4 regions of the Lysinibacillus sp. NPDC058147 genome follow, and region 1 is predicted to be linked to each of the others. Evidence: riboswitches for the same ligand, from Rfam matches in the RefSeq annotation. Region 1 holds a riboswitch; each other region holds the start of a gene.

Region 1 (3,213 bases):
GGTGCTGCCTCCATCTTATCACCATCACAAAAGTCACAAGCCTTCATCGACACAATCGGCCCTTGCTTTGCCACATACAGACCAGCCTCTTCTAACTCCTCAATAGTATTTGCTACATCTACTGTTGGAATAGATAATAATATGCTGTAAGAGGCTGAGTATTTGATTGCACCTATTTCCCCTACAACCTTCGCTATTGTTTGAAATTGTAAGGGAGTGTAATGCTTATTAATAATACCTGGGCTTATGGCAAGACGTGTAAAATCTCCATTACTGTTTAGCTTTTCAAAGGTTTTGTCCGGTATATTCGTACGGAATGCGTTCATAAATACTTCTCCTTATGAAAAAGGAGCTAGCAAAACGCTAGCCCAGATTTTTTTAGTTTTTAAAGCTATCAGGATAGAAGCCTTTTGCTAATACTTGAATGGCTTCTGCAGCACGAACTCCTTCTGACGCAGCAGAAAGCGGTAAGATTACAAATCGTTCATTTTTTACTGCTTCCGTTTCTTTTAAGGCTGGATCATTTTTTAAGAAATTTATTTTTTCTCCCGCCGTTGTTTCACCGTAATCAACGACAACAACAACTTCTGGATTTCGTTCTACTACATCCTCTTTAGATACCGTAGTCCAACCGGATTCAACATCACCAAAAATATTTTTACCGCCAGCCATCGTTACAAGCTCGTTCATAAAGTTTTGTCCAGCAGTAAAGACATCTTTATCACCACTATCAAACACTAATACGCGCAGTTCTTTCCCTTCTTGTGGTAATTTTGCACGTACTTCATCTACATCTTTTGTCATTTTCTCGATTAAAACTTCACCACGATCCTCAACGCGGAAAATTTTCGCTATATTTCGAATATCTGTGAAAATATCATCTAAAGTAGGTTTCGTCATATTTGAGGCAGTATGTAAATATGTGTGAATCCCTAATGCCTCAAGTTCTTCAGGTGTACCGACACCTTTCTCTCCAAAGGCACTTTTCCAACCACCGTATAAAAAGTCTGCCTCAGCATTAATAACCTGCTCCTTTGTGGGATACTGTTCAGCTAATACAGGTACTTTATCGTAGGCAGCTTGTAGAGGCTCATAAATTTTATCATCTAAGTATGCAGTCCCTACCATTGAATCTTCTAAACCTAAAGCCAACATAATTTCTGTTACGTGTTGATTTAAGCTAATCGCTTTTTTCGGTGCTTCTTTATATACTTGTGTTGTTCCATTATTTTCAATTGTTATTTCTGTCGTTGCAGCTTGTGATGGCTCTACCTTCTCACCTTTTGCTGCAGATTCTGGTTTGTCCTTTGCGTTACACGCGCCTAGTACAGCGATCAATGCTATTACAAAGACAAGCCATACGTGCTTCCATTTCTTCATGTCCTCTTCTCCTTTGTTGTTAAATATATAAAAAGAAATCATTAGACTTCTTTGCTCCCGAGTTAGGTTTCTAGAAAAGGGCATAAAAAAATCCCCTTGTTTCCAAGAGGTTAGCATAGCGAAAGAAAGGTTCTTCAACCGTTCACTATCTCCATCCTCGTGGTTTAAGTAAAAAATATATATTGGCAGGTATCCTGGCTTAGGTTCATCATCTATACGCCTTCCCATAGTGTTGCTACAGTGGCATCTCGTATAGACTCCCCATTTACAGTTGCGGGACAGCATCGGATTTGCACCGATTTCCCTTTTAAGCAAATGACAAAATCATTTGCACCAATACGTCGTTTTTATTTAATTGTAATTGATATCGAAAGATTAGCAGATTCACAATCTCCGAAAATATTAAAAAATTATAATCATAAATATATTAACACTATTCCGACATAAACACTAACGATTTTTAAACGAAATATTTTTCATTCCAATTCTGTTACAATGTTGATAAATGAATTAATAGAAACGAGGATTTTTTATGCATGTAACAATTGGAGTACTCGCACACGTAGATGCAGGAAAAACAACATTTTCTGAGCAGTTGCTTTTTCATACAAACAGTATTCAAGCCCGTGGACGAGTGGATCACCAGGATACATTTCTAGACAACCATGAACTGGAGCGTCAGCGGGGCATTACGATTTTTGCGGAGCAAGGTCGCATGACGATTGGAAACGATACATATACGTTAATTGATACACCTGGACACGTCGATTTCTCGCCGGAAATGGAACGTGCCATTCGGGTTATGGATTATGCCATTATAATTGTTAGTGCAGTTGAAGGACTACAAGGTCATACCGAAACAGTGTGGCAACTTTTACGCCAATATCACGTCCCAACCTTTTTCTTTATCAATAAAATTGACCGTGAAGGTGCAGATGTTGAAACCGTTATGGCACAGCTTCAAAAGGATTGCTCTGAGGATGTACTGTTCGTAGATGAACCGCTCCGCCCCGACTTTGTATCAACTCACATAATGGAGTGGATCGCTGAACGTGATGAACAGCTTCTGGATGCTTTTCTTAATGAGACATTGGATAGCTCTAGCTCCCTTACTCATTTACAAACAATGGTTAAACAGGAAAAGGCCTTTCTATGTTTTTCTGGCTCTGCCTTGAAAGATATTGGGATAAAAGAATTTCTAGCTCAGCTTCCCCTACTTACAGAAACAAATTTTCTTAATGATGCCCCGTTCCAAGGTGAGGTGTTTAAAATTCGTCATGATGGACATCAACGCTTAACTTTTTTAAAGGCATTGCAGGGCACATTGCATGTGAGAGATGAATTTTTCTTTGGAGATGCAACAGAAAAAGTGACTGAAATTCGCCTATACAATGGTAGCCGTTATGATACCGCTCAAGAAGTAGAAGCTGGAGAGATTTTCGCAGTTAAAGGGATTAGCGAGGGAAACATCGGAGATATCATTGGTTATTCAAGTAACCCGAAGCCCTATGAATTAGTACCGACTTTACAGGCAAAAGTACAATATGAAGGCGATCAACATATAAAGGAAGTATTAAAAATTTTCCGCACACTTGAAGCAGAAGAACCATCTTTACGTGTGCTGTGGCATGAAAAATTTCAAGAAATTCATGTACATATTATGGGTGTCATCCAACTCGAAGTTCTGATCGACGTGCTAAACAAACGCTTCTCGCTAGACATTTCATTTAGCGAACCACAGATTTTGTATATGGAAACAATCGCAACAATGGTGACGGGCTATGGTCATTTTGAGCCATTAAAGCATTATGCAGAAGTACATTTATTTATGGA
Region 2 (3,213 bases), on a different contig from region 1:
TAGTTATAAAGAAAAGTCTCTCACTGGAGTGGATCGTCAATATATTAATTTGACGGTAACAAATGTAAATCATAATCCTTTAGGAAACTATAACGTTACGGAAGATAGTCAGCACTTTTCAGGGGAAATCACGAATGTAGGTTTGAATTTTATGAATCCTTTGTATTATCGTGCGATGACACCAGATAAATTTTTCGCGTATGTATATTATAATTATAATGATACAGACAAGCGCATTTATCAAATGAATACAAGAGCCAATGAGTTTTATACATATTATAATGGCTATGTATATCAAATAGGCTATCAATTAAATGGTGATCAACAGGAAGCACAAGAAAAAATGGTTGCTCTTGTAAGAGAATTTATCCCACACTTAAATTCATGGAAAGCAAAGAAATAAGGTGGAAGATAAACTGACTGTAAAAGCTCGATTGGTGAAGGCTTAGAAATTAGTGGTGATTAAAACCCTCTAGTAAGTATTACTTAATTTTTGTCACCAACTAGTTACCAAATTGGCACATCTCATTCTGTCTATATTAAAATAGTAGAAAAGAGGATGGGGGTTCAACAATGACGGTAGCGCAAACGTATTTAAATGTAGTTCAAAAAAGATTTAAAAGTGTGAAAGAACAAGGTGATAAAACACTCTCACAATTGGATCATGAACAACTACACTGGGCTTTTAACGAGGAATCCAATAGCATTGCCGTTATCGTAAAACATGTTAGTGGCAATATGATATCGAGATGGACTGACTTTCTAACGACAGATGGCGAGAAAGCAACGAGAAATCGTGATGATGAATTTACTGATAGCCTTCAGACAAAAGAAGAGGTTATAACAGTATGGGAAAAGGGATGGCAAGTATTTTTAAATGCTTTACAAAGATTAACGGAAGCTGATTTACAAGGGTTTGTAACGATAAGAGGAGAACAGCATTCCGTGATAGATGCTATCGAAAGACAAATGTCCCACTACTCACAACATGTCGGTCAAATTGTTTACATCGCAAAGCAACTAAGGGGCACTGATTGGCAAACATTAAGTATTCCAAAGGGTCAATCTCAGGCTTTTACAGAGTCTATGGTAAAAAAACATCAACAATAGAAATGGGGCCGTCTCACTAGTGTGAGATGGCTTTTATGATGGAATATACTATAATAAAGCCTTTAAATATCTCAAAACTTTATTATATTCAGAAAATAAAATTGACGTGTGTCTTTGAAGCATGTTATGTTTATTACTAAATTTAATAATTATCATTACAAGTTTGAGTGAAATAATTTTTCACTCAATTAAAAGGAAAATGGGTGTAAATCCCATGCTGTCCCGCAGCTGTAAATGAGGAGTTTTGTTTCAAATACCACTGAGTAAGTACTTGGGAAGGTGAAGCAAAATGAAGATTCATAAGCCAGAATGCCTGCTTGTAGTTAGATTCATTGTAGAGCTACGAAAGATAGGGAGATGGATGGAAGGCTTTTAATGATGAGTTTTTCTATCCTTATTCATATTTGAATAAGGATTTTTTTATGCCTTTTTCTAAACATAGTAGTTTACATCAAAGTGAGGTGCGAATAAGGTTAGCGGCGGAATATCGGGTTTTAGCGGCTTCATATGCTTAGTTAGCGGCGCAATTTACACTTTTAGCGGCGTTCCCCGAATGCTATGAGTTTTAAATTAGAAGTATTTTGTGTCTTTCTAGCACCAATAAATAGACAGGAGCAGAAATAATGTTATTCAAAAAGAATTTATTACCTTTCATTCTATTGCTGATGTTAATCATTTTAGCAGGGTGTTCAAGCTCGAATGAAGGTAATGGAAGTACAACAAAAGATAACGAAGGAAAAATGATAACAATTGGCTGGCCACTAGATATAGGGCCATTAAATCCGCATACTTATCTACCAAACCAAATGACTGCCCAAGCAATGGTGTATGAATCATTGGTAGAATATAACGATGACGGGACAATATCGCCGAAATTAGCAGAGAGTTGGGAAATCTCCAACGATAAAAAAACTTACATATTTCATCTTAGAAAAGATGTCAAATACTCTGATGGGACAGCCTTTAATGCAGATAATGTCATTCGTAATTTTAATGCAGTTTTAGCAGATCGTGAAACACACTCCTGGATGGGGATGGTGAATCATATTGTAGATGTTGTGAAAAAAGATGACTATACAATTCGTTTACAGTTAGATGAACCATATTACCCTGTATTAAACGAACTGGCGTTTGTTCGACCATTCCGCTTTTTAGGGGATAACGGATTCCCTGAGGGAGATGCAACTAATAAAGGAATAAAAGCTCCGATTGGAACAGGTCCATGGGTATTAACCGAATACAAAAAAGATGAATCCGCAATTTTTAGCCGCAACGAACATTATTGGGGTGAAAAGCCACTGGTGGACAAAGTAAAAGTGAAAATTATTCCTGATTCAGAATCTATGTCACTGGCATTTGAAAATGAAGAATTAGATTTAATTTATGGCCGTGGCATTATTAGCTTAGATAACTACACTTTCTTAAAAGATAGCGGTAAATACAAAACGGCTATATCTGAACCTTTATCTACACGTGCATTGCTATTTAATACACAATCTGGTCCATTAGCAGAATTAAAAGTACGTCAGGCTATTCAATACGCTATTAATAAAGAACAAATGGTTGAGAGCATTACCCATGGTACAGAAAAAGTTGCCAATACACTGTTTTGGGATGCTATTCCGTATGCCAATATTGATTTGAAACCAATCCTATTCAGTCCAGAAAAAGCCAAGCAGTTATTAGATGAAGCAGGTTGGACATTACAAAAAGGTGATAAAATCCGTTCTAAAAATGGGCAACCTCTTAAACTAGATTTAATCTATATTGCAACAGATGCCATCCAAAAACCTATGGCAGAATTAATGCAAGGAGAATTAGCAAAAATAGGCGTCCAACTAAATCTTGAAGGCGCTGATGTTATGGTAGGGCTCCAAAAATTGATGGATAATCAAGTAGATATTAATTTTTGGCGTACTAATGGTCCACCAACAGACCCGCATAGCTTCGCAAACGAATCAGCAACACTGAATGCAAATGGCGTTTATGAAGCGAAATTAGGCCTAGATAACGCAGCACAAATTGATGACAAAATACATCAATTATTAATTGGTACGGATGAAGCGGAACGTGTTCAATTGTATAAAGATATTTTAACAATGT
Region 3 (3,213 bases), on a different contig from region 1:
TGGAATCAATATTTAGTAGGCTTCGGTCGTATTTAATAAGCCTTAATATTATATAGACGATTTAAATAGCGAAAAGGTCATCTTTGTAAAAGAAATTACAAAGATGGCCTTTTTTATTATTTGATGAGTATTAGAGTATAGCTTATAACTAACTGATTATTACTTAGTCCAATGCTATATTTAAAATCATGAGAGTAACCCAACACGCAACCGATATGGTAATCCATTAATTTAGGGTCGACTACTCGACGAATAATGAGTAAAATAACATCTAGGATGAATAAATTTACATAAGTAGATATATTTACTACTATAGCCCTAGTTACTAAAATGATAATAGGACCAGGAGAAGGAATATTACTAGTTTATCCATATAATGATTGCCATCAAGTATGACACATCTAATAATAAAGCTAACGTGTAAAATGTATTATTATATAACTGAAAGAAACGTTCCCTTGCATGTTGTGACCCATTTCTGATAATTTTGAAGTATACAATACGAGGGTTTGCTTTAAAATTAAAATCATTTGCGACTTTAATTACGTAGTAGTAAAGTAACGAATAATAGAAATCAAGACAACACTTATAAGTACACCATTATTAACGTTCTGAAACAATAAAGGTAGGGATGAATCATGGAAAAAGAGATTTTGCAACTTTTTAGTAATTTAACAGAGCGTGACCCTGATATACAATACAAATCATACGAAGAATTATTGAAAATCATGCAGGAACCAGTTGATTGGACATATTCAGTTTGGGAACAACTTGTTCAGGCTCTTACATACAAAAACGAACATGTGCGTGCAAGTGCTGCACAATTTTTATGCGCATTGGCAGCGAAAAGTGATCCTGAAGAAAGAGTATTAGAGGACTTCTTAAAGATTTGGGCCGTAACGTATGATGAAAAAACAGTGACTGCGAGGCATACTTTACAAGCAATTTGGAGAATAGGTTTAGCAGGGCAGGTACAAAGAGATTTAGTCGTTTCCTATTTGGCGAAAAGGTTTCAAATATGCTTAGACGAAAAACATCCGACATTAATACGCTATGATATTATTGTATCCTTTAAAAAGCTATTCGATGCAACGAATGACCCAAAATTACTAGAGATTGCACAACGTTTAATCGAGGAAGAGAGGGATGTTAAATACAAAAAGAAATATAAGAATGCCATCCGTTAAAAGTTATGAAATGTCTATTTTTTGCGCAAAACTTTCGTTAAGCTTTATAAAGTATGAAAAAGTAAAGTAAAACGACTCCACTATCAGTACCATGGGGCAGTGAAAATATCCGCGTGCAAAAGTTAATATATGCTTGATTGTTATCCATCGTATCTGTTTATTCAAATTCCACAGCTATTTTTTCCTATCAATCTATGTTAAACTGCTTTACAAGTGAATAATTCTTGCAGAATAAGGGTGCTGAACTATAGCATAATCGGGAATTCGGTGAAAAACCGAAGCTGTTTCCGCAACTGTAAGTACAGGAATCATAAAGATATACCACTGTCGAATTATTTGATGGGAAGGTTTTTATGACTCACAACGTGATTGAATAAACTGTACAAGCCAGGAGACCGACCTTTGTTTGAACGTATAGATAACTCTTCGGAAGCTAGGAGAATATGCGGCAAATACATAGGCTATGTCGTATCTATGCGACAATTTTTATGTTATTTTCGTTGTTTCCTTAGGAGTGGAAACAACGTTTTTTTTATGTGCACTTATATTTCACCTGATGAAATCCAAAAAAGTATGTTTATCTTCATTCAAATGAAGATAAAGTCTCCGGACGGCAATTACATCAAGACGAAATTAATAAAGTAAGAATTTTTCACGAAGGAAAGCGGGGACTTAGATTTGAAAAAAGATGCACGTTATTCTTGTTATCCATTTATGCGTGAAAAGGCATCAACGGTAGATTTTGAAATTCGAACGGATTGCCTTACAACACATATTGGCGTCGCTTTAGCGGCGGTAAAAAAGGAAACGGTAGAGGTAGTAGCAGATGATTTGCTAGCTATTTTACCAATGGCTTACCATGTAAATGGCTCAGTCCGAGGTAAATTGGCGGTAACCGAAGACGATTTAACTTGGCTCAGTGATCGCTATGATTTTTATGTAAGTCATGTAAGGGAGGAAATACAGAACTTTGTATTACCTCAAGGAACAGAGGCTGCTACCGTATTACATTTATGCCGTAGTGAGGCGAAAAAATCATATCGCGTTTTGCACAAAGTATCTGAAGAACGGGAAGTACCTACTATTCTCTTTGATTATTTAGGATTACTAGCCAATGTCTTTTTTGTAATGGCTGTCTTTATAAATCAGCAGGCTGGTATTGCTGAAATACCGTTTATTAGTAAGTCATACCCGATGAAAAAGAAAAAGGAGAATCAATGAAATGAAGAAAATGTTTAAGCTTCAATGGCTTTCTGTGCTAATGTTAGCACTCGTATTAGTTGGCTGTGGCACTAAAGAGGATACTAATAAAGGCACTATTTCTAAGGAAGATCAACAAGTTGAGAAAACTAGCTATAAAGTTAAAGATGACCGTGGTGTAGAAGTAGAGTTTGCTACCGCACCTAAAACTATTGTTTCATTGCAACCAAGTAATACAGAAATTTTATTTGCTCTAGGTGTGGGGGATAAAATCGTTGGTGCAACTGAGTATGATACGTATCCAGAAGAAGCGCAAAAAATTGAGCGCGTCTCTACTTCTACAACATTTAATAGTGAGCGTATTTTAGCCCTAAAGCCAGATGTCGTTATTGCCTATACAACTGGGGGCGATGAAGAAAATTTAAATGCCTTAAAAGGTCTCGAAGATGCAGGTATTAAAGTGTTTGCCATTCAATCGGCTAAAACATTTGATGATGTGTACGGGGATATCCAACAAATCGCAACGGTTATGGGAATCAAAGATAAAGGCGACAAGTTAAATGATGATATTAAAGGTAAAATTGCAGAAGTCCAAGCAAAAGTTAAAGATGTGAAAGAACCAAAAAATATCTATTTAGAAATAAGTCCGAAGCCAGACATATATACACCTGGTTCTGGAACATTCCAACAAGAGATTTTAGATGCTGCAAATGTTAAGAACGTTTTTGGTGACCTCAAAAGTTGGGCAAAGGTATCTGAGGAAGATATTATTGCGAAAAATCCAGATGTCATTTTAACAACAGTAAACTATGTGAAAAACCCAACG
Region 4 (3,213 bases), on a different contig from region 1:
TATCGTAACTGCTTTCGGTGGTGGAGCTATACGAAACTTACTTATAGGTTTACCTGTAACAACACTGTGGGGGCAGGATATGATGTTCCAAATTGCCATTGCAGCCATAACAATTTTTTTCTTATTTCCACACCGACTTATTCAGCATTGGCATCGCTGGGGCAATTTCACTGACGCTATTGGGTTATCGGCATTTGCAATTCAGGGTGCCCTTTATGCAGTCAAGCTTGATATGCCTATTAGTGCCGTTATTGTAGCTGCTGTCTTAACAGGATCTGGTGGTGGAATTGTTCGTGATTTATTAGCTAGACGACAACCATTAGTCCTCCGTGATGAAGTCTATGGTGTTTGGGCAGCACTAGCCGGGCTTATCATCGGACTTCAACAATTTTCAGGGGATCTCTTTTTATATGTATTATTTGGTGTGATCACAGTATTAAGAATACTTTCATATATGAAGAAATGGCGTTTACCGTTGCGGAGGTTGAATCGAGCATAGCTATACTGCTGCATAATAACAAGCCCAAATATCAGATTTGGGCTTGTTTCGAATTTATAAATTCCTTATTTATCTCAAACTCCGTGCATCCACAGCAGCGACTAAAGTTAATTTTTCAACAGCAACATAGCTTCTTCTAAAGTAGCCATATTTTTCATCATAGAGCAAGCTGCGTCCAAAATAGGAAAGGCTAAAGCTGCACCAGAGCCCTCTCCTAATCGCATATTCATCTGTAGCATTGGTTCAACTCCGAGCATTTCAGCAGCAATTTTTGCACCTGGTTCTTCAGAGGCATGAGATGGAATGATATAGTCTTTTACGTTGGGTTCGAGTTCGTATGCAATAAGTGCAGCAATAGTAGAAATAAAGCCATCAATAACAACCGGTTTACGATGTGCAGCTGCGGCAAGTATCACTCCAGCCATAGCGCCTATTTCTAATCCACCGACCTTTGCAAGAATATCAATAGCATCATCACGATTTGGTTTATTTAATGCAATAGCATTGTAAATGACTTCTACTTTATGTGCTATCCCCCCTGGTCCTACTCCTGCACCAAAGCCTGTCACTTCATTTGGATGACATTCGTGAAGAACCGATAATATTGCAGCACTTGGAGTCGTATTACCAATCCCCATTTCACCTGTCCCGAGTACATTGATTCCTTTTTTGATTTCTTCCGTTGCTACCTCAATTCCTACTTCAATGGATTGAATGGCTTCTTCCCTTGACATAGCAGGACCTTTTGCCATATTGTCCGTTCCATATTTAATTTTTTTTATGATAACACCAGCATCATGTGGAATATCTTCTTTTACACCAACGTCTACTGTGACAATTTTAGCATCTGTAATTTTTGCGATAGCACAGACTCCTGTTCCTCCTCTAGGAAAATTTAATGTTTGAAAGACCGTCACATTTTGTGGATTAGGTGTTACCCCTTCATCACAAACACCATGATCTGCTGCACAGACAATTATCGCTTTATTATCAATCGCAGGAAATAGGTCTCCTGTTATTCCGGATAGTTGTACAGCAAGTGCCTCCAGTTTGCCCAAGCTTCCAGGAGGTTTGCAAAGTGCATCTATGCGTTCCCTTGCCTTCTCCATCATTTTATTGTCAGCACTTTGAATGTTTTGAATCGTTTGTTGTAATAATTGCATGAAAATTTCCCCTTTCTTTTTTGCCCTTGTTACTCGAAGAATGATTTAGAGAAAAAATAAAAAGCCTGTAGTTTATTCCATAACAAATAAACTACAGACTTTTCCATCGTCTATATAACCGAAGCAGATAGGCAGGTCTCCTGGCTCAATTTCAACATTTCATAGAACCTTCCCAGAACGATGCTAGTGGCATTCTCTATGAAACTCCCTTTTTACAGTGGTGGGACCGCTAAAGCTTTTCACTTTATTCCCTATTCTCCCGCAATGGGCACCTAATGCTTTTATGCAATTACTTTAAATCTACGACAAAGTGTTTTTTGTGTCAATATATTAGTGAAATTGTATATTTCTTTCCAATGATATGAGTTATAAACTGATACGGAACTGAAGTACATCTATTGCCACAATTAATTTTAAACATCTTCTGGCAAAGAGAATTTTGGATATCAATCATTTCTATATCTAAAAAATTTTCATTCGAGAAGTGGTAGTAGAAATTGTTAGATTACAAGACATCCTGAATATCCTTATAGATCATGTTGACAACCCGAAATTTTTCTATTATCATATTAAAAATCGTAAATGAAAACAATAATATTTCGTATAACCCCAATAATATGGTTTGGGGGTCTCTACCAGGAACCGAAATTCCTGATTACGAAGAAAGTACAATACTTGTATTTTCTTTGTGGTCAGGAATTTTTTTGTATTTTAATCTAAACATTTATTTCAGGAGGTCAATAATGAACTTTTTAGCATTGCCAAAAATTGAACTACACTGTCATTTGGACGGAAGCCTTAGGGCTGAAACTATTATCGATATTGCACAGAAGGAAGGCATTCAGTTACCTACTTTTGATAAGGATGAACTACAAAAGGAGCTGATTGCTCCGTTAGAATGTGAATCCCTTGATGAATATTTAAAAAGATTTTCTCTTCCTAATTTAGTAATGCAGTCTAAGGAGAACTTAAGAAGAATTACTTTTGAGCTATTTGAGAATGCAGCAAGAGAAAATGTGAAATATTTAGAAGTCAGATTTGCCCCGTTACTTCACACACTACAAGGTCTTAGTGTTGAAGAAGTTATTCAAGCTGTTATAGATGGTATGAGGGACGCTGAAAGCCGTTACGAAATAAAGGGAAATATAATCCTGTCTTGCATGAGGACGATGTCTGTTGAAAGTGCATTCGAGGTGGTTGAAAAGGGGAAAAAGTTCCTTGGAGAAGGTGTAGTGGCAATTGACCTATGTGCATCTGAAGAAGAAGGCTTTTGTGAAAAATTTGTAGATCCAATCGCTTTAGCCAAAGAATATGGCTACAGAGTCACTATTCATGCCGGTGAAACAGGAATTGGTAAAAACGTTCTAGAGGCTGTTGAACTGTTGGGTGCTGAAAGAATAGGACACGGAGTATTTATTAAAGATTGTGCCGAGGCATATAAGATTGTAAAAGAAAGACAGGTAGTGCTTGAAATGTGTCCAACAAGTAATGTCCAAACGAAAGCTGTTCATCATTATTCTGAACATCCTATTTATAAGTTTCATAAAGATG

The links. Region 1 has a riboswitch for cobalamin ahead of ACFVT8_RS07945 (ABC transporter substrate-binding protein). Riboswitches for the same ligand answer to the same signal wherever they lie in the genome.
Region 2: another riboswitch for cobalamin. It lies ahead of nikA (nickel ABC transporter substrate-binding protein); the one in region 1 lies ahead of ACFVT8_RS07945 (ABC transporter substrate-binding protein).
Region 3: another riboswitch for cobalamin. It lies ahead of ACFVT8_RS17725 (hypothetical protein); the one in region 1 lies ahead of ACFVT8_RS07945 (ABC transporter substrate-binding protein).
Region 4: another riboswitch for cobalamin. It lies ahead of cobT (nicotinate-nucleotide--dimethylbenzimidazole phosphoribosyltransferase); the one in region 1 lies ahead of ACFVT8_RS07945 (ABC transporter substrate-binding protein).

The regions. Positions count from the first base shown of each region.
Region 1 is NZ_JBHVUJ010000002.1:518,757-521,969, forward strand. It holds gene ACFVT8_RS07940 (precorrin-3B methylase) at 1-326, opposite strand, end outside; gene ACFVT8_RS07945 (ABC transporter substrate-binding protein) at 379-1,380, opposite strand; cobalamin riboswitch at 1,548-1,733, opposite strand; gene ACFVT8_RS07950 (GTP-binding protein) at 1,913-3,213, shown strand, end outside.
Region 2 is NZ_JBHVUJ010000004.1:396,307-399,519, forward strand. It holds gene ACFVT8_RS24575 (hypothetical protein) at 1-403, shown strand, start outside; gene ACFVT8_RS14670 (DUF1572 family protein) at 574-1,110, shown strand; cobalamin riboswitch at 1,253-1,445, shown strand; gene nikA (nickel ABC transporter substrate-binding protein) at 1,734-3,213, shown strand, end outside.
Region 3 is NZ_JBHVUJ010000006.1:112,000-115,212, reverse strand. It holds gene ACFVT8_RS17735 (C40 family peptidase) at 1-36, shown strand, start outside; gene ACFVT8_RS17730 (hypothetical protein) at 639-1,187, shown strand; cobalamin riboswitch at 1,405-1,605, shown strand; gene ACFVT8_RS17725 (hypothetical protein) at 1,866-2,408, shown strand; gene ACFVT8_RS17720 (ABC transporter substrate-binding protein) at 2,410-3,213, shown strand, end outside.
Region 4 is NZ_JBHVUJ010000003.1:158,136-161,348, forward strand. It holds gene ACFVT8_RS10320 (trimeric intracellular cation channel family protein) at 1-499, shown strand, start outside; gene cobT (nicotinate-nucleotide--dimethylbenzimidazole phosphoribosyltransferase) at 607-1,662, opposite strand; cobalamin riboswitch at 1,776-1,953, opposite strand; purine riboswitch at 2,242-2,340, shown strand; gene add (adenosine deaminase) at 2,406-3,213, shown strand, end outside.